3 regions of the Neptuniibacter sp. QD37_11 genome follow, and region 3 is predicted to be linked to each of the others. Evidence: predicted binding sites of a transcription regulator. Region 3 holds the regulator's gene; each other region holds the start of a gene.
The links. The regulator sigma-54, encoded in region 3, starts transcription at its own class of promoters, with help from an activator protein. The targets are predictions, from matches to a motif close to TGGCACNNNNNTTGCTNT.
Positions count from the first base shown of each region.

Region 1 (6,005 bases), 440 kb from region 3:
GGGGTTCAATGCCAAGGCGAGCTGGAAGATGCTTACCGTATCTGTTTATGGTCGCGTTTGGCAAACAGGGTTCTACTTCCGCTTCATGAAGGTGAAGCAGAAACAGCTGATGATCTTTACAAGGCTGTTCAGCAAATAGACTGGCTTGAACACATGCGTAGTGAAGGTACGCTATTAATTGATTTTAGCGGTCAAACTCGCGGTATTAACAATACCCACTTTGGTGCGTTAAAAGTTAAGGACGCCATTGTTGATCAAATTCGAGATAAAACTGGTGCTCGCCCAAGTATCGACAAAGTTGCTCCTGATCTTCGTATTAATGTGCGTATGCACCGAGGCAAAATCACCGTTGCTCTAGATATGTCGGGTGATAGTTTGCACCGACGTGCATATCGTCTAAAAGCCGGTGAAGCGCCAATGAAGGAAAACTTGGCAGCTGCTATTTTGATTCGTAGTGGTTGGCCGGAGCGTTCTTCTGAATCCGGTTTGGTTTTTGATCCAATGTGCGGTTCAGGTACATTGCTGATTGAGGCTGCGCTGATGGCGGCTGATATTGCGCCGGGTTTACAGCGTAAGCGTTTCGGATTCTCTCGCTGGACAGGCCACAAGCGCGATGTTTGGGAAGGTCTTGTTGCGGAGGCTCAAGCACGTAAAGTAAAAGGTTTGCTGGCATTAGAAGCGAACCTAATTGGTAGTGATCAAGATAGTAAGGTTTTACGTGCAGCTCGGCAGAATGCAGAAAGGGCAGGTGTGGCGGACTTTATTGAATTTACAACGTGCCGCCTAGAAGATCTGGATCGCAATACGCTTCCTGAAGGTAAAGGTTTACTGATTACCAACCCGCCTTATGGTGAGCGTCTGGGTGAAACTCAGCAGTTGATGTTCTTGTATCGACACCTTGGCGATAAGCTAAAAGAGCAATTTGCTGGTTGGACGGCTTCAATTTTTACCTCTAACCCAGATCTTTGTAAGGTCACAGGTCTACGTGCAGATAAGCAATATAAGCTGTTTAACGGTGCGCTTGAAAGTCGTTTGTTTATCTATCCTGTGTCTGAGCAGAGAGCTGAGAAGCAAGAGGGCCAAGAGGGTGAGCCAGCTCCTTTGAGTGAAGGGGCGCAGATGTTTGCTAATCGTTTGAAGAAAAACCGTAAACAGCTAGCTAAGTGGGTTAAACGCGACAATATAGAGAGCTACCGTCTCTACGATGCGGATATTCCAGAGTATTCTGTTGCGGTAGATATCTACAAAGACGAAGTGCATGTCCAAGAATATGCCGCGCCTAAGAAGATTGATCCGGTAAAAACATTTGCTCGTCTACAAGATGTGATGAATGCTTTACCGGTAACCCTAGAGGTATCTCCAGAAAAGGTGATCTTAAAGCAGCGTAAGAAACAGCAGGGTGTTAACCAGTATGAAAAGCACTCTGAAACTCACCGCTTCAAAGAGATCAACGAGCACGGCTGTCGTTTGCTGGTTAACTTGCACGACTATCTGGATACCGGTTTATTCTTGGATCACCGAGCAATTCGTAATCAGATTCAGAAAGAAGCAACTGGTAAGGATTTCTTAAACCTGTTCTGTTACACAGGCACTGCTTCGGTGCATGCTGCTAAAGGTGGTGCTAAATCTACAACCAGTGTTGATATGTCGGCTACCTATCTTAACTGGGCTAAGCGAAATTTAGATCTAAATGGCCTAGATACAAAAGAGCATCAGCAAGTTCAAGCGGACTGCTTGAAGTGGTTGCGGATGCAAAGAGGGCCAGCATACGATCTAATTTTTATGGATCCTCCAACGTTTTCTAACTCCAAGCGGATGGCTGGAGTGCTTGATGTGCAGCGCGACCACGTAGACCTTATAGAAGGCGCTATGCGCTGTTTACGTGCAGATGGGGTGTTGTACTTCTCCAATAACTACCGTCGCTTTAAGTTGGATTACGACGCGTTGTCCGAATTCGAGATCGAGGAGATTACACAATCTACACTAGATCCGGATTTTAAGCGTAATTCAAAAATTCATTGTTGTTTCCGTATTCGTCATAAGTGATTGTGCTCGCAAATTGTGCGCTTTAATAAATTTGGCACATATAGTGCTTACTATTAAGGCATAAAAAATTTGTTACTAGCACTATTTTGGTGAATTGCAGTTTAAGCTGCTATGTTTCGGGGCTTTTAAGCCTGGTTGGCATAGCGGCAGCAATATCACAGAATAATATGCACTATAATAGTGCACCAAAATGAAGCGCAGTTTTAGGTTGTGGTTCTAATATGGTGCACAAAAAGAAACGGGAGACACCAAGTGGAAAACGTCAACAGCGCAGTTGAGACGCTTATTCAGAGTTCTAATACTCTATTCATTCTGATGGGGGCGATCATGGTCTTTGCCATGCATGCCGGCTTTGCTTTTCTTGAAGTTGGTACGGTTCGCCACAAAAACCAAGTGAATGCGTTAGTTAAAATTCTGACCGATTTTGGTTTTTCTGCCATGGCTTACTTCTTTGTAGGTTATTGGGTTGCTTACGGCGTCACTTTCTTCTCTCCTGCTGCTGAATTGGCTGCAAATAACGGTTATGAGCTAGTTAAGTTCTTCTTCTTAATGACGTTTGCGGCTGCTATTCCTGCAATCGTTTCGGGTGGTATTGCTGAGCGTGCTAAGTTCTGGCCGTTCTTGATTGCCTCATCTCTTATCGTGGCGTTTGTATATCCGTTCTTCGAAGGCATTATCTGGAATGGTAACTTTGGTTTCCAGGATTGGTTAGAAGCTAATTTTGGTGCTGCATTCCATGACTTTGCAGGTTCTGTTGTGGTGCACGGTGTAGGTGGCTGGTTGGCGCTAGTTGCTGTGATCATGCTGGGTATTCGAAATGGTCGATATAAAGGTGGTCGTCTTGTTGCTTTCCCACCATCTAATATTCCTTTCTTAGCGTTAGGTGCTTGGATTCTATGTATTGGTTGGTTCGGCTTTAACGTAATGTCTGCTCAGACTATGGATGGTATCTCTGGTCTAGTAGCCGTTAATACGCTAATGGCGATGGTTGGCGGTATTATTACTGCGCTGATTTTTGGTAAAAATGACCCTGGCTTTATCCATAACGGTCCTTTGGCTGGTTTGGTTGCTGTATGTGCTGGTTCAGACGTAATGCACCCTATGGGTTCTTTAGTTGTAGGTGCTGTTGCCGGTGCAATTTTTGTCTTCTTGTTCACAATTCAGCAGAACAAATGGAAGATCGATGATGTGTTGGGTGTATGGCCGCTACATGGTGTTTGTGGTGTGTGGGGTGCTATTGCTTGCGGTATTTTCGGTACTGAAGCGCTTGGCGGTCTAGGTGGTGTTAGCCTTATGTCACAATTAATCGGTTCGCTAGCGGGTATTGCGGTAGCTGTGATCGGCGGCGTTGTTGTTTATGGTGGCGTACGTGCTGTTTCTGGCTTGCGTTTGACTCAAGAGGAAGAGTATAACGGTGCTGACCTATCTATCCATAAGATTGAATCTACTAGCGATAACTAATCTGTTGCTTTAGATCTATTGAAAAAGCCGGGCATTGCCCGGCTTTTTTGTTGGTGTGATTAGTTAAATATCGCTTGTCTGAATTTTTGTAGCTTAGAAAAAATAAAATCAGAACGTTCTTTTTTTCCTTTCTCTGTGTAGTACTGCATATCTATTACGCCTGATTCTGTTCTTTTTAGCATTCGTGCTTGCTGACTTAAGCCGTCATAGCCCCAGTCCGTTGTTGGTACTTCATCTAAGACTACATAGCTAGTAGGTGTTAAAGGGCCAATTTCGTTATCTAATAGTTGGTTAAATGCACTAAGTGCATCGGACTTTTCTTTTTCAGTATTAGTGCCTTTGCTGATTTTGGCATTCACGTATGCAGATACCGAATTGGTAGCTAATTTATTGCCGATAAACCAATGCTCTTTATCTATTTTTGTAATACTTACGGCGGTTAATTTTGCGTTTTTATGAAGAATATTAGCCATGATATTTGTTGTACCTTCGACTAGGTTTTTGATCTGTAATTGGGTTAAGTCGCTGGATACATGTATTGATATGTAAGGCATAACGCTCTCCTTGTCTGTTTAAATCCAGCTTACGCTCTCATAAGTATTATTAAAAATGATTAATATCGTTTATATTGATAAGTAAATACGATCAAAAAGAGGCAGGCATGGCGCAGCCCAATATAAGTACTGAATTATTGAGAACTTTCCTTGCGGTGGTTGAAAGGGATGGTTTTATTCGGGCAGCAGAATCCCTGCATAAGACGCAATCCACGGTGAGTCAGCAGATTAAAAAATTGGAGCTGGAGTTGGGTGCTGTTCTTTTTCGTCCTAACGGCCGTAAACGGTTGTTGACACATGAAGGGGAGATGTTGGTCGGTTACGCAAGAAAGATGCTAGCGTTGCAGGACGATGCGATAGCGAGCTTGGCGAGTAGTGGTGAGCTGGGGGAGATAAAGGTGGGTGTCTCTCAGGGTGTTGCGGAAACCGTATTGCCAGAGCTTTTGGCTGGTTTTTCTAGGAAGAACCCTGCGGTGAGGTTGTTTGTGGAAACCGGTTATAGCGATGAATTGGAGTTAGGGTACGAGCGGGGCGATTATGATCTTATAGTCACGTTATCGTTGAGTGGCTCAGGGAAGGGGGAGGTTTTAGGAGGTGAGCCATTGGCGTGGATTGGCCCTGAGGGCTTTTCTTGGTCGTTGGGAAGGGAGTTACCTATGGCGTCATATTCCAAAGCTTGCCAGTTTAGGCGGGTTTCTATTGAATCTCTCGATCAGTCAGGAATTCCATGGCGTCTGGTTTATACCTCGTCAAGCTATCAGGGGCTTATGGCGGCAGTTAAGTGTGGTTTGGGTGTTACTGTAAGGCCGAGGAGTGCTGTGCTGCCGGGGGTTGAGTTGATAGGAGAGCGTCTTGGTTTGCCTGAGTTACCAATGATTTATACATCGTTGCGTTATAGGCGAGATATCAATGTTGCGAATGAATTGGCGGAAACGTTTAGATTGGCGTCGCTTGGGGTTCGGTAAATTGAATTATAGAGATAATAAAAAAGCCGCATAAAGCGGCTTTTTTGTGGTTGGTTCGTCTTATTTCTCAGGGTATGAGCGCTGAGTTGGGCCAGTGTAAAGCTGGCGTGGACGACCAATTTTGTTAGGGCTGCTGTGGAACTCGTTCCAGTGAGAGATCCAGCCGATTGTACGAGACAATGCAAAGATCACTGTAAACATGTTGGTTGGGATGCCAATTGCTTTCAGGATGATGCCGGAGTAGAAGTCTACGTTCGGGTATAGTTTTCGAGCAGCAAAATACTCGTCTTCGATAGCGATTGTCTCAAGACGTTTCGCGATCTTAAGTAGAGGATCGTTTTCCAGGCCTAGTTCAGCCAGTACTTCGTCACAAGACTTCTTCATTACGCGTGCGCGTGGGTCGAAGTTGCGATATACGCGGTGACCGAAGCCCATTAGGCGGAATGGGTCGTTTGGATCTTTTGCTTTAGCAACGAATTCATCAATGCGTGACTCATCGCCGATCTCTTCAAGCATGTTAAGTACAGCTTCGTTAGCACCGCCGTGAGCTGGGCCCCAAAGTGCAGCGATACCAGAAGCGATACATGCGAATGGGTTGGCACCAGAAGAACCTGCAAGACGCACTGTAGAAGTGGATGCGTTCTGCTCGTGGTCAGCGTGTAGTACGAAGATGCGGTCCATTGCTTTCTCAAGTACAGGGTTAACTTGATACTCTTCGCATGGTGTACCGAACATCATCTGCAGGAAGTTACCTGCATAGCTCAGATCGTTACGTGGGTACATAAACGGCTGGCCGTTTGAGTACTTGAAGCACATCGCAGCGATAGTTGGCATTTTCGCGATTAGCCGGTATGCGCAAACTTCACGGTGATGTTCGTTATCGATATCTAGAGAGTCATGGTAGAACGAAGAAAGAGCGCCAACCACGCCGCACATGATCGCCATTGGGTGAGCGTCACGACGGAAACCGTTATAGAAG
Region 1 is NZ_CP180552.1:2,210,464-2,216,468, reverse strand. Features, by position in the region: gene rlmKL (bifunctional 23S rRNA (guanine(2069)-N(7))-methyltransferase RlmK/23S rRNA (guanine(2445)-N(2))-methyltransferase RlmL) at 1-2,046, shown strand, start outside; gene ACMXYT_RS10115 (ammonium transporter) at 2,299-3,507, shown strand; gene ACMXYT_RS10110 (tautomerase family protein) at 3,567-4,061, opposite strand; gene ACMXYT_RS10105 (LysR substrate-binding domain-containing protein) at 4,169-5,026, shown strand; gene gltA (citrate synthase) at 5,087-6,005, opposite strand, start outside.
Region 1: ACMXYT_RS10115 (ammonium transporter) is a predicted target of sigma-54. The motif match lies at 2,079-2,096, and genes of this name have one in related genera.

Region 2 (6,005 bases), 360 kb from region 3:
ATTGAAGCAGCCATTCCCGCCCCTAATAAGTGGTTAATTTCTTCAGCAACTCTGCGAGATGTAGTGAAATCAGGACGGTGAAGGTTCAATACCAAGCTATCTCCTTGAGTAAAGCCACTTGGTACAGCTCGCTCAACTGTCGCACCATTCGGTATCCGACCTACGCTTGGTACATTCAAAGATAGACGAGAACCATCAGCTCCCTGAACACCAAAACCAGATACAACCAAATTACCTTGAGCTACCGCATAAACTTGGCCATCAGCCCCCTTCAAAGGAGACATTAGCAAGCTACCACCACGCAAACTTTTTGCATCGCCAATGGCTGAAACTGTAATATCGATTTGCTGTCCAGGTTTAGAAAAAGCTGGAAGATCGGCATGAATTGCCACTGCAGCAATATTTTTAGAAGACGGATTCATCGTAGATGGAATCGCCACACCAAAATTATTCAACATATTGCGGAATGTATGTGAGGTAAATGAAGTTTTATCACCCGTACCATCCAAACCAACAACCAAACCATAGCCAACTAATTGGTTAGAACGAACACCAGAAATACTTACCATATCTTTAAGACGGCTTGCCTCTGCAACAATCGTCACTAGCATGCAAGTTACGAGAATTAATGTATTTTTCATCATCATTCCCCTTAGAATGGCATTAACGCACTAATAAAGAACTTAGATACCCAGCCCATGACATTAGTGTCATTCACAGCTCCTGTACCACTATAAGCAATTCGCGCGTCTGCAAGCTTAGTCGATGCAACGGTATTGTCTGAGCCAATATCCTGAGGTCTAACCATACCGCTGATTCGGATATATTCATCGCCCTGATTTAGGGTTAACCATTTTTCCCCTTTAACCAATAGAACACCGTTTGGCAAAACGTTATGAACGGTGACCGTAATATTACCTGTGAGGTTATTGCTCATATCTGAAGAGCCTTCCCCTTCAAACGTTGTTGTTGGACCAGTAATCGAGGCGCTTAGAGGCTTGCCATTAAGTGATACCGCATCTCCTAATATAGTTGGCTGAGTCAACGTCAAACTACTAGACTTATCCAATTCTGTAGTCGCACTTTTCTGAGAACTTGTGCTTTCTTGTAAGGTAATAGTCAATATATCGCCGATTCTGTGAGCCCTACCATCCCCATACAAATTTATGCTCGTTGCAGAGTTATAAATTGAGCCATTCATTGGTGCAGGCTGCGTTAAAGCCTGCGGAACCACTGGAGCATACTCAGGATTATTAGGTTTAACCTGTTTCTGCACACAGCCTGTAAGCAAAAAGGTGATCGATACAAAAGCAGTGATAAATTTTTTCATTGTTAAAGCCTCAATAACCTATTAAAGCTGCTGGCTAACGTAAGAAAGCATCTCATCAGCAGTGGAGATAACTTTCGAATTCATTTCGTAAGCTCGCTGGGTTGTAATCATATCCACCAGCTCTTCTACTGAATTTACATTTGAATTTTCTAACGACCCCTGAATAAGTACTGCCGTACCATTCTCCCCTGGATTGCTAACTACTGGAGCACCACTAGATGCTGTTTCGCTATAAAGGTTTTGACCTTGTGCCTGTAGGCCCTGAGGGTTAACAAAGTCAGCTAGCTGCATTTGCCCTATCTGTGTACCTTGCGGGCTACCAGGAGTTGTAACAGTAACGATTCCATCTGTACCAATAGAGAAATTAAGTACATCATCAGGCAATGTAAGCTCAGGCTCGAGCAAATACCCCTCAGGGGTAACCACTTGGTTGTCACTATTTAAGTGTAATTGCCCATTACGTGTATAAGCGGTATCCCCATTTGGCAACGTTACTTGAAGAAAACCACGTCCATTGATTGCTACATCAAATGGCTCACCAGTTACTTCCATATCACCTGCAGAAAACAGCTTTTGTGTTCCTACAGTCCGAACACCTAAACCAATTTGCAAGCCTGATGGCAGCTGTGCTTCTTCTGCTGTTTGAGCACCTGGCTGACGACGAATCTGATACATCAGATCTTCAAAAACTACGTTATCTTTCTTGAAACCAACAGTTGATACGTTGGCCAAGTTGTTAGAAATCACCTTCAGATTTGTATCCTGAGCGGTCATTCCAGTTTTAGCTACGCTTAGTGCACCGTGCATTATTCGATCCTCAGGTGATTATTAAGATATTTTCAAAATTGTTGCTGCAGTTTCTGAATTTTCTTCTGCAGTTTTCATCATTTTAATTTGCATTTCGAATTGGCGTGAAGTCGATATGATACCCGTCAATTCGCTTACAGCATTTACATTACTTGACTCAATATAGCCTGAGCGGATACGGACATTAGGGTCAGCCAACTCAGGCTCACCACCATTTGTCATCAAGCCATCAGGGCCTTTGAAGAGAGTTTGAGGATCTGGATTTACAAGCTTAATTTGATCTGCCACCAACAGCTCTGCCGCATTTTCACCTAATGGGCGGATAGTAATTATTCCACTGGTAGATACTTCAATTTCTTCGAAAGGCGGCAATACAATAGGAATTCCGCCATTGCCCATTACCGGCAAGCCACTTCCTGTAACCAACTGGTTAGCGGCATTGATCTGCAGTGAGCCGGCACGAGTATACCCCTCTGTACCATCTGGACGAATTACAGAAAACCAACCATCACCAGCTACAGCGATGTCCAATTTACGTCCAGTTTCAATTAGCGTCCCACTTGTCATATCTGTCGCGGGACGTTCAGTTTGGGCATAAACTCGAGAGGCATGCCCCTCCCCAAACACCTGCATAGCGCGGGCTTGAGCCAAATCCGCTTTAAAGCCTGAGGTATTTGCATTTGCAAGGTTATTGGCATGAGCTTGCTGAGCCAGCATATTTTCTCTGGCGCCACTCATTGCTAAATATAGAACCTTATCCATCTTTATCTTCTCGTTTGAGCGGCATTGCCGCATCTCGTTGAATTCTTATATGGGATAGATAAAGCAAATGGTATGCCAGAAACACAAAAAGACCGCTTAAGCAGTCTTTTTGAAGAAAAATTACGCAGTCAGATTAAATCTGAAGAATATTCTGAGTAACTGTATTTAGTGTTTCCAAAGTCTTAGAATTCGCCTGGAAGTTTCGCTGAGCCTCAATCAACGCTACAAGCTCTGCCGACAAATCAACGTTTGATTGTTCAAGAGCAGCAGACTGCAACGTACCATTTAGACCAGTACCCGGCGGGTTCACAATTGCATTACCGGAGCTGAATGTTGCTGTCCATTCTGTATCACCGGAAGGAGACAAACCTGACTGGTTTTCAAAAGTCGCAATTGCAACAACACCTAAATCTTGATTTTGGCCATTGGAGAAACTTGCGACCATTTCACCCGTTCCACTAAAAGTGACACCTATCAAGTCCCCTTTAGTGTAGCCATCTTGCTGCGAAGCCTTCACTATAGATGCCGATGCAAACTGGGTTGTATTGGTAATATCCAACGTAATTTCAGTAGTCGCATCTGCAGGGTCAGCACCAACAATAGTTATACCCGGTACCACCGCACCTACTGAGAACTGCTGCCCATTGATTCCAGACAACAAACCATTTGACGGATTAAACTTAATCAGTATTGGTCCCGGTTCTGTACCTGTACCTGCCTCACCTGGATCAAGCGCCTTACCAATATCAAGAGTTTCTGTTCCGTTCAGGTAGGCAAACATTCGGTACACACCTTGGAAGGAGTTATCACCATCTTTAATCGTAGGTGTACCAATCTGATTGGTACCAGAAGTCGCAACAAAGGTTAAGGCTTCACTGCCATTGATATCACCGGCCTCAGCTTTATAAGTGATAGTAACTTGCTTATTGACGTTATCGTAAATAACCGACTCAACATCAGGGTTGGCATCTTTAATTCTGGCCTCTGATGCAGTGATAGCTGCTCCTATTTGATCGTCAGTAGATCCAGAAGGGATCGCAGGTAAAGTGATACCGCCGACTTCAAGTACTAAATCATCAACTGTAGAACCCGTTATTGGAAATGTATAAGTTTCATTTGCAGCAATCTCTGCAACTTCTACTACTCCAAGCTCACCACCAGCATCAGCGTCAACTAACTGTACTAGATCAGGCTCTGGATATTCTGATTTAAACCTTATAGTAATATCATCAGGGCCATTTACAATGATACTTTGAATACGCGCATCACCATTGATCGGATCCGTCATTTTGTCAAAGAAAGCGCCTGCCGCAGATATATTAGGGTCAGCATTCGCTGAGGATAAAGAATCTAAAGTATAAGGGTAACCTGGACCAGGCGGGACAGCCGCCAAGTCCAAATCAGCCAACGCAGTTAAATCTGCAGCATCAAGCTGAACACCTGAGATCTCATCATTCAGCTCAATACCAGTAACCTGCTGCTGAGCTTGATAAGGACGCGCTTCTGCCATATTAAACTTAATTGTATGCTCATTACCTAAACTATCGAACGTTCTAATTGTTGTACTATAGGTAAATGAACCAGGCTCATCTTTATCGTAATCTGGCAATAGCGTTGCGGCATCTTCCCTAGAATCAATATTGAAAGAAAGATCAATATCTTCTGTAGCTTTTGGTGGACTTTCTTTCTGGGTAACTGCCAAATTATCGATAGGCAATCGGTTACCTTCTGAATCAAGGCCATACCCCTGAAGAAAAGCACCAGTCTTAGATACCACGAAACCATTTTTATCTAACTCAAATGAGCCCGCTCGAGTATATGTAGTACTACCTTGACCATCATCTAGCTGAAAGAAGCCTGAACCATTAATAGCCAAATCAAGGTTATTGTTTGTAAACTGTATCGTGCCCGCTTTAAAGTCTTGTGCGATATCCGTTACTGTTACACCAGCACCGGCAACGTTTGATGAACCAGCCCCTACAACTGCCGTTGCGTAGATATCACCAAATTCAGTTCGAGATGATTTGAAACCGACAGTACTCGCGTTCGCAATATTGTTGCCTGTTACATCGAGATCTGTAGTAGCCGCTTTTAGGCCGTTAACGGCTGTATTAAAACCTGACATAGTCTTATCCTCACACGCCTATCTGTTTCACATCGCTGATATCAAATGTGCCAGCTGTAGTGTTCACTTTCATACCGATACCATTTTCACCCAGAGTTACGCTGTTAACTCTATAGGCCATATTGGTATCAACCGCTTGATATTCATTATCCTCAAGACGCTCGATAACGAAGGTGTAATCTCCCGGCGGATGCTCTGGATTACCGTCTTCATCAAATCGCATCTGCCAAGCAAACTCATGCTCGCCTTGCTGAACCGCTCCTAACTGCATATTGTCAACTAAAGTTCCGCTCGAGTTATAAACCTTAATTCTTACATCTGAGGCACTGGTTTCCAGATTAAAAGCACCTTTCGCGAACGGGTTCATAGCAGTTCCTACCTCAGAGGTATCACCAGGGATGAACACTGACTGCCCCACCATAGAAGAAGCTTGCAATGCGGCCTGACTCGATAGCATCGACTGCGACATCTCATTCACAGAGACATTTAGCTGATTGATGCTTTCGACTTGTGACATAGTGGCAATTTGCTGCATAAAATCTGTAGTATCTGCAGGGCTTGACGGATCTTGATTCTGCAACTGAGCAATCATCAGTCGCATGAACATATCACTGTCTTCTTCCGTCTTGCTTTTTTGCGTACTAGAAGATTGATTCGTTTTATTTATCTGATCAAAAACGTTCTGATTTACGCCATTAACGTTACTCATGGCCAAAAACCTCGTTTCTTAAATTATTGCTGCCCAAGTCTAATCGTCTGCTGCAACATCTGCTTGGCAGTATTCATAATCTCGGTATTAATCTGGAAAGATCGAGAAGCTGAAATCATATCCGCCATCTCTTCTACAACATTTACATTCGGGTAATAAACAAATCCTTCCTCATCCGCCATAGGATGCGCAGGATTGTATTCTTGACGTAACTCAGCCTCACTTTCCACAATCCCTAAAACCTGTACACCTTGTCCAGCAGCAATACCAAA
Region 2 is NZ_CP180552.1:3,010,518-3,016,522, forward strand. Features, by position in the region: gene ACMXYT_RS14075 (flagellar basal body P-ring protein FlgI) at 1-641, opposite strand, end outside; gene flgH (flagellar basal body L-ring protein FlgH) at 653-1,330, opposite strand; gene flgG (flagellar basal-body rod protein FlgG) at 1,352-2,137, opposite strand; gene flgF (flagellar basal-body rod protein FlgF) at 2,159-2,899, opposite strand; gene ACMXYT_RS14095 (flagellar hook protein FlgE) at 3,033-5,024, opposite strand; gene ACMXYT_RS14100 (flagellar hook assembly protein FlgD) at 5,035-5,733, opposite strand; gene flgC (flagellar basal body rod protein FlgC) at 5,757-6,005, opposite strand, start outside.
Region 2: flgF (flagellar basal-body rod protein FlgF) is a predicted target of sigma-54. The motif match lies at 2,960-2,977, and genes of this name have one in related genera.

Region 3 (6,005 bases):
CAGACGTTCGCTTATATACACAGAGCGATGTTGACCTCCAGTGCATCCAATTCCAATTGTTATATAGCTGCGATTGTTTTCGGCAAAGCGGGGCAGCCAGCGAGATAGAAATTCTGTAATGTCGCTGATCATCTCGTTAACTTCAGGAGAATTGTTCAGAAACTCTTCGACTGGTTGCTCTTGTCCCGTAAATCTTCTTAGTTCAGGTATCCAATGGGGATTAGGTAGCGCACGGACGTCGTATACGAAATCGACATCTAGAGGTACCCCATGTTTAAAGCCGAAGGACTCAAATTGAACTGAAAGCGTCTGCTCTTTTCGTTTAGCTACGCGGAGTTTAACTGTATCCCTTAGGTCATAAAGGGAGAGGCGTGTCGTGTCTATCCTGATATCCGCAAGGCTAGCAATGGGTTCAAGTAGCTCTGATTCGGATTGGATCGACTGCTGTAGATTCTTATGTTCATCTGAAAGCGGGTGTTTTCTTCGGGTTGAACTGTATCTTTTTAATAGCGTAGCTTCAGATGAATCGAGAAAAATTACTTCATATTCTGCCCATCGTTCTTGGCGAAGGTTAAGCAAAATTTGAGGGAATTTGGAAAGGTTGCTGAGTAGATTGCGTGCATCAATGCTGACCGCTATGCGATCCGGGTGACTAGGTTCACTACTCATTTGCTGGACTAAATCAGGTAGCAATAATGCTGGGAGGTTGTCTATGCAATAGAAGCCTATATCTTCTAGAGCTTGTAGAGCCGTACTTTTGCCGGAACCGGATCGACCGCTTATCACTACAAGCTTCATTTCACATCCTATGAACTAAGTTGGCAAATTGCCTGATAGAGCGCTTCGTTATCTGCAACACTTCTCAGCTGTTCTCGCACGCTTTCTTGGCTGAATAACTCAGCAATCGCGGCAAGAGTTTGTAAGTGTTCAGATGTAGCATCTTCTGGTACCAAAAGAACAAACAAAAGATCTACCGGTTTGCTATCTATAGCGTCGAAATCAATTGGTTGAGCTAATTTGATTAAGTAGCCTTTGGCATCGCTGCAGTCAGCTAGTCTGCAATGGGGTATAGCTATGCCATCGCCTATGCCAGTACTACCTAATTTCTCGCGGCCGTGTAAGCCGTTGAAGATACAAGATGCTTCTAGGTTAGGGTTTTGCTCTGAAATAATTTCAGATGCTTTTTCCAGAATTCGTTTTTTACTGCTCCCCTCAAGACCACATAGGGTGCTTGAGGGGGTTAATAGTTCATGGACCAGCATAATACGTTGTAGCGGAGGCCTATTTGTGGTTTTTGAGTTTTTCTTTATGTTTTATAACTTGGCGGTCTAGCTTGTCAGTCAGGCCGTCAATTGCAGCATACATATCATCGTGTTCGTGAGTTGCGAACAGTTGGGCGCCGGAGACATGCATCTCTGCATCTGCTTTCTGGCGCTGTTTTTCGATGCTTAGTGTTACTTGAACATTGGTGATGTTATCGAAGTGACGCTCAATTTTCTGCATTTTTTCTAGGACGTAGTTTTGCATTGAATCAGTCAGTTCAACATGATGTCCAGTAATATTAATCTGCATAGGTCTCTCCTACTTGAGTGGAGGCGTTTTGCCGCCGTCCTTATTTATTATCTCTTTATTAAACCAGACGCTTTCTCTCATTAGAAGGTGGAATTCCCATTGCTTCACGATATTTTGCAATGGTGCGCCTAGCAACTTTGAATCCTTGTTCATCGAGGAACTGCGCGATTTTGTTATCGCTCAAAGGTTTAGCTGTGTTCTCTGCTGCAACCATCTTTTTAATTAGGGCGCGGATTGCTGTTGAAGATGCTGCTCCGCCTGTAGCTGTACTGACATGGCTGGAGAAGAAGTATTTCAATTCAAAAATACCGCGTGGTGTGTGCATAAACTTTTGCGTTGTTACACGAGAGATAGTTGATTCATGCATCTCTACTGCTTCAGCAATATCGTGTAATACCATAGGTTTCATGCCTTCTTCGCCATGATCTAGAAAACCAGATTGTCGTTTAACGATCTCATTCGACACTTTTAATAGGGTTTCATTACGGCTTTGTAGGCTTTTAATAAACCAACGTGCTTCTTGAAGATGGTTTTTCAGATAGGTGTTATCCAAACTGTTATCTGCACGCTTTACTAAACCTGCATAACCGGAGTTTATTCTAAGTTTAGGCGAAACTTCTGGATTTAGGTTAACAGTCCAAACACCGCGTTGTTTTGTTACGATGACATCTGGGATGACATATTCTGCAGCGGTCTGGCTTATGCTAGCGCCAGGTTTAGGGTTGAGGCTTTGAATGAGCTGAATAACTTGTTGTAGCTGTGGCTCTTTTAGGCGCGTCTTGCGCATTAATTGACGATAGTCGTGGGTGCCTAGAAGCTTGATGTATTGATTGACCACTTTAATGGCCTCATTACGCCACGGTGTATCAGATGGAAGTTGGCGAAGCTGTATAGCTAAGCATTCACTAAGGTCTCGACAAGCAATACCGGCCGGATCAAATTGTTGAATACGATGCAGTACGGCTTCTATTTCATCAAGTTCAACTTCGTCACTCTCATCGGAATTTTGTTCCAAAAAGTGCTCATGAATCTCTTCAAGAGGAACAGTTAAATAACCATCCGGATTAATGCCATCAATAATGTTGGTCGCAATGAGTCGATCCAGATCGCTCATAGGCGTCAAGTTTAGTTGCCAGTGAAGGTGATCTTGTAAGGTTTCTTCTGCCGTGTCATTTGATTCAAACGAATCAAGATCTTCTTTACTTAACGTTGGTGTGGAAGATTGATAGGTGTCTTCCCAGTTACTGTCAGTAGATAGCTCTTCAGGAATGCTCTCATTCCAATTATCTTCAGCCGCAGGTGTGTCGTCGAAGTCCTGTTCTGCTGAAGTGTTATTCTCTAATTCTTCGGCAGCAGCGCTTTGATGTGTTTCTAGGTTGTTATCCTGTTCATTAGATGGTACATCAGTAGTGTTGTCATCCTCAGATACATCCAGCATAGGATTGCTTTCAAGTGCCTCCTGAATCTCTTGTTGAAGATCCAGTGTAGATAATTGCAGCAGGCGAATCGCTTGCTGCAATTGTGGTGTCATTGTGAGCTGTTGCCCAATTTTTAAATGAAGCGCTTGTTTCATAATACGGCGGCACTAACTCCAGAGGCTACAATCATCTAGTTATTATCTATGGGTTTATAAGGTGAATTGATCACCGAGATACGCATCGCGCACTGCTTCATTATTCATAATGTCATCAGGCTTACCATTGGCAAGTATAGTGCCTTCACTGACAATATAGGCACTTTCGCAGATATCCAGTGTTTCTCTGACATTGTGATCAGTAATCAAAATGCCGATACCTTTGGACTGAAGGTGACGAATCGTTTGTTTGATGTCATTGACTGAAATAGGGTCAACACCAGCAAAAGGTTCATCTAAAAGCACAAATTCAGGTTCGGTTGCTAAGGCTCTGGCAATTTCAACCCTACGTCGTTCACCGCCAGATAGGCTCATGCCAAGGCTATCGCGAATATGAGTGATGTGAAATTCTTCCAGAAGCTCATTCATTTTGGACTTGATAGCTTGTTTATCTAAATCTTTTCGTGTTTCTAGTATCGCGAGCAAGTTGTCTTGTACAGATAGTTTGCGAAAAATTGAGGCTTCTTGAGGCAGGTAACCAATGCCTTCACGAGCACGCCCGTGCATAGGAAGGGCTGTGATATCTTGATCTTTAATTTTAACTTGGCCACGGTCTGCTTGTACAAGACCGACTATCATATAAAAACAGGTGGTTTTGCCTGCACCATTGGGGCCGAGAAGCCCAACAATCTCACCGCTATTAATTTTAAGTGAGACGTCTTTTACTACTTCTCTTCCTTTGTAGCGCTTAGCTAAATTTCGCGCTTCCAATAAGCTCATTACAGCAGGCCTTATTTCTTCTTAGTGGGCTGAATGACCATGTTTACACGGCCTTTTTCTTTAGCGTCTTTTGATGTTGCACCAAAAGCATCCACAATTGATTTGTCTAGGTCATAAACAATTTTATTGCCAGTAAAGGTGTCTTTGCCTTGTACTACTTTGGCACTTTGCGTAATGGTTAATTTCTTTTTGTTAACCATATACACCATGTGTTTACCCCAAGCATCACTGAAGTCACCATTCACTTCTTGTTGTTGGCGGAAGTGAGCGGGTGCGCCTTTAGCGACTAATTTATCCACACCTTCGTTGGCGCGGTGCATATCTACATGGGCTGCTTCGATCAGCAGTGAACCTTGCTTGATAATGACATTGCCCTTATAGGTGGTGATACCAGTCGTGTCATTAATGCTAGCGGAATCTGCTGTGATGTAGATCGGCTTATCCTGATCATCAGGCAGGGCGAAACTGGTATTCGACGCAAGCAAACATAGTGCAACAAGCGTTTGTGATAACCTAATCAACATTTTGATGTGTTCCTTCTACCCTTGAATGCAAATTTAAAACACGGGTGTTGAAATTAATATCCATTCCAGTGCCTTGCATTAGAGTGTGTTCAGTTTCTAAATTCACTGGCAGGTCTGTTTCGGCGATATCTTTTTTGGGATAAATCGTCAGCGCTTCGGTGGTTAGCTTTTTGCTCGAGCGCGCATTTGAATTATCAATAACAATGACATTACCTGCAAGATCTATTCGGCTGTTATCGTCTTGTGCTGTGCCTGTATCTGAAGAAATGTTGACAACGGAGTTGTCGGATCGATAAAGATTGCTTTTAGGTTCAATCAGTAAATTTTGTTTGTCTGACGGACTATGTTCTAGCCGCGGCGTCGTTAATTCTTGCTTTAGATTGCCCTTAATGTCCCATTCTTTAACCGCTGCTTGGTCGACAAAATAATCCATCTTTTCAGATAGGGGGGTATTGGTTGTACCGTGTTCTTGAGGTGAGCCTGAAAATCCCCAATACAGTAGTATTGGGATTAAAATGGCAGCAGCGATAATTATGCGTAATTTACTACTTAGATCAGGCATTTGCAGGAACTTTTAAAGGTACTTAGCATGTAATTGTTCAAGTTTACCTTGAGCTTCAAGGATATGCTCGCAAAATTCTCTTGCAGCCCCTTCACCACCTCTGCGTAAGCTACACCAATCGGCATGTTGCTTAACCAATTCGTGCCCGTTTGGAACAGAGGCGCCGAATGCGCAGTGACGAATAGCGGATAGGTCCGGCAAATCGTCACCTATATAAGCAGTTGTAGCTGCACTATGTGAGGTGTTAGACCAAAGCTCTTCTAAAGCGATAAGCTTATCTTCGCGGCCTTGAAATAGGTAATGGATACCCAGTGATTTACTGCGAAGTTCTACTTGTGGGGAACTACGCCCTGTAATGATTGCAGTCTCGATTCCTGCTTCCATCAATAGTTTTAGACCAAGGCCGTCCAGTGTATTGAACTGCTTGACCTCTTGACCATTGGGGAGAAAAAGAAGCTGGCCGTTGGTTAAAATGCCATCTACATCAAAAACAGCAAGTGTAATGTTCTTTAGAGAAGTTGTTACTGTCATTAAATTACGCCTGCTTTAAGTAGGTCGTGCATGTTTAGAGCGCCAATTGGTCTATTTGATTCATCCGTCACAATAAGTGCGTTTATCTTCTTGGCTTCCATTATTTGTAGGCACTCAGCAGCTAAGGCTTCGCTACTGACTGTGGTGCCTTTACGAGTCATGACATTATCTATAGCTGTGGTTTTAAGATCTACGTTCTGATCTAGCGCCCGGCGTAAATCTCCATCGGTGAATATGCCGAGTAACTTGCCGTCTTTATCTACGATTGTAGTCATACCTAGGCGTTTACGAGTCACTTCTAAAAGTGCTTCTTGTAAAAGGGTTCCTGATTCAACCTCCGGCACGTCCTGATCAGCATGCATAATATCGCTTACTTTTAGGAGTAGCTTTCGTCCTAAACTGCCGCCTGGGTGGGAAAAAGCAAAATCTTCAGCGCTAAACCCGCGTGCTTCTAAAAGAGCTA
Region 3 is NZ_CP180552.1:2,647,543-2,653,547, reverse strand. Features, by position in the region: gene rapZ (RNase adapter RapZ) at 1-798, opposite strand, end outside; gene ptsN (PTS IIA-like nitrogen regulatory protein PtsN) at 807-1,265, opposite strand; gene hpf (ribosome hibernation-promoting factor, HPF/YfiA family) at 1,282-1,572, opposite strand; gene ACMXYT_RS12320 (RNA polymerase factor sigma-54) at 1,631-3,145, opposite strand; gene lptB (LPS export ABC transporter ATP-binding protein) at 3,200-3,925, opposite strand; gene lptA (lipopolysaccharide transport periplasmic protein LptA) at 3,937-4,449, opposite strand; gene lptC (LPS export ABC transporter periplasmic protein LptC) at 4,439-5,011, opposite strand; gene ACMXYT_RS12300 (KdsC family phosphatase) at 5,024-5,542, opposite strand; gene ACMXYT_RS12295 (KpsF/GutQ family sugar-phosphate isomerase) at 5,542-6,005, opposite strand, start outside.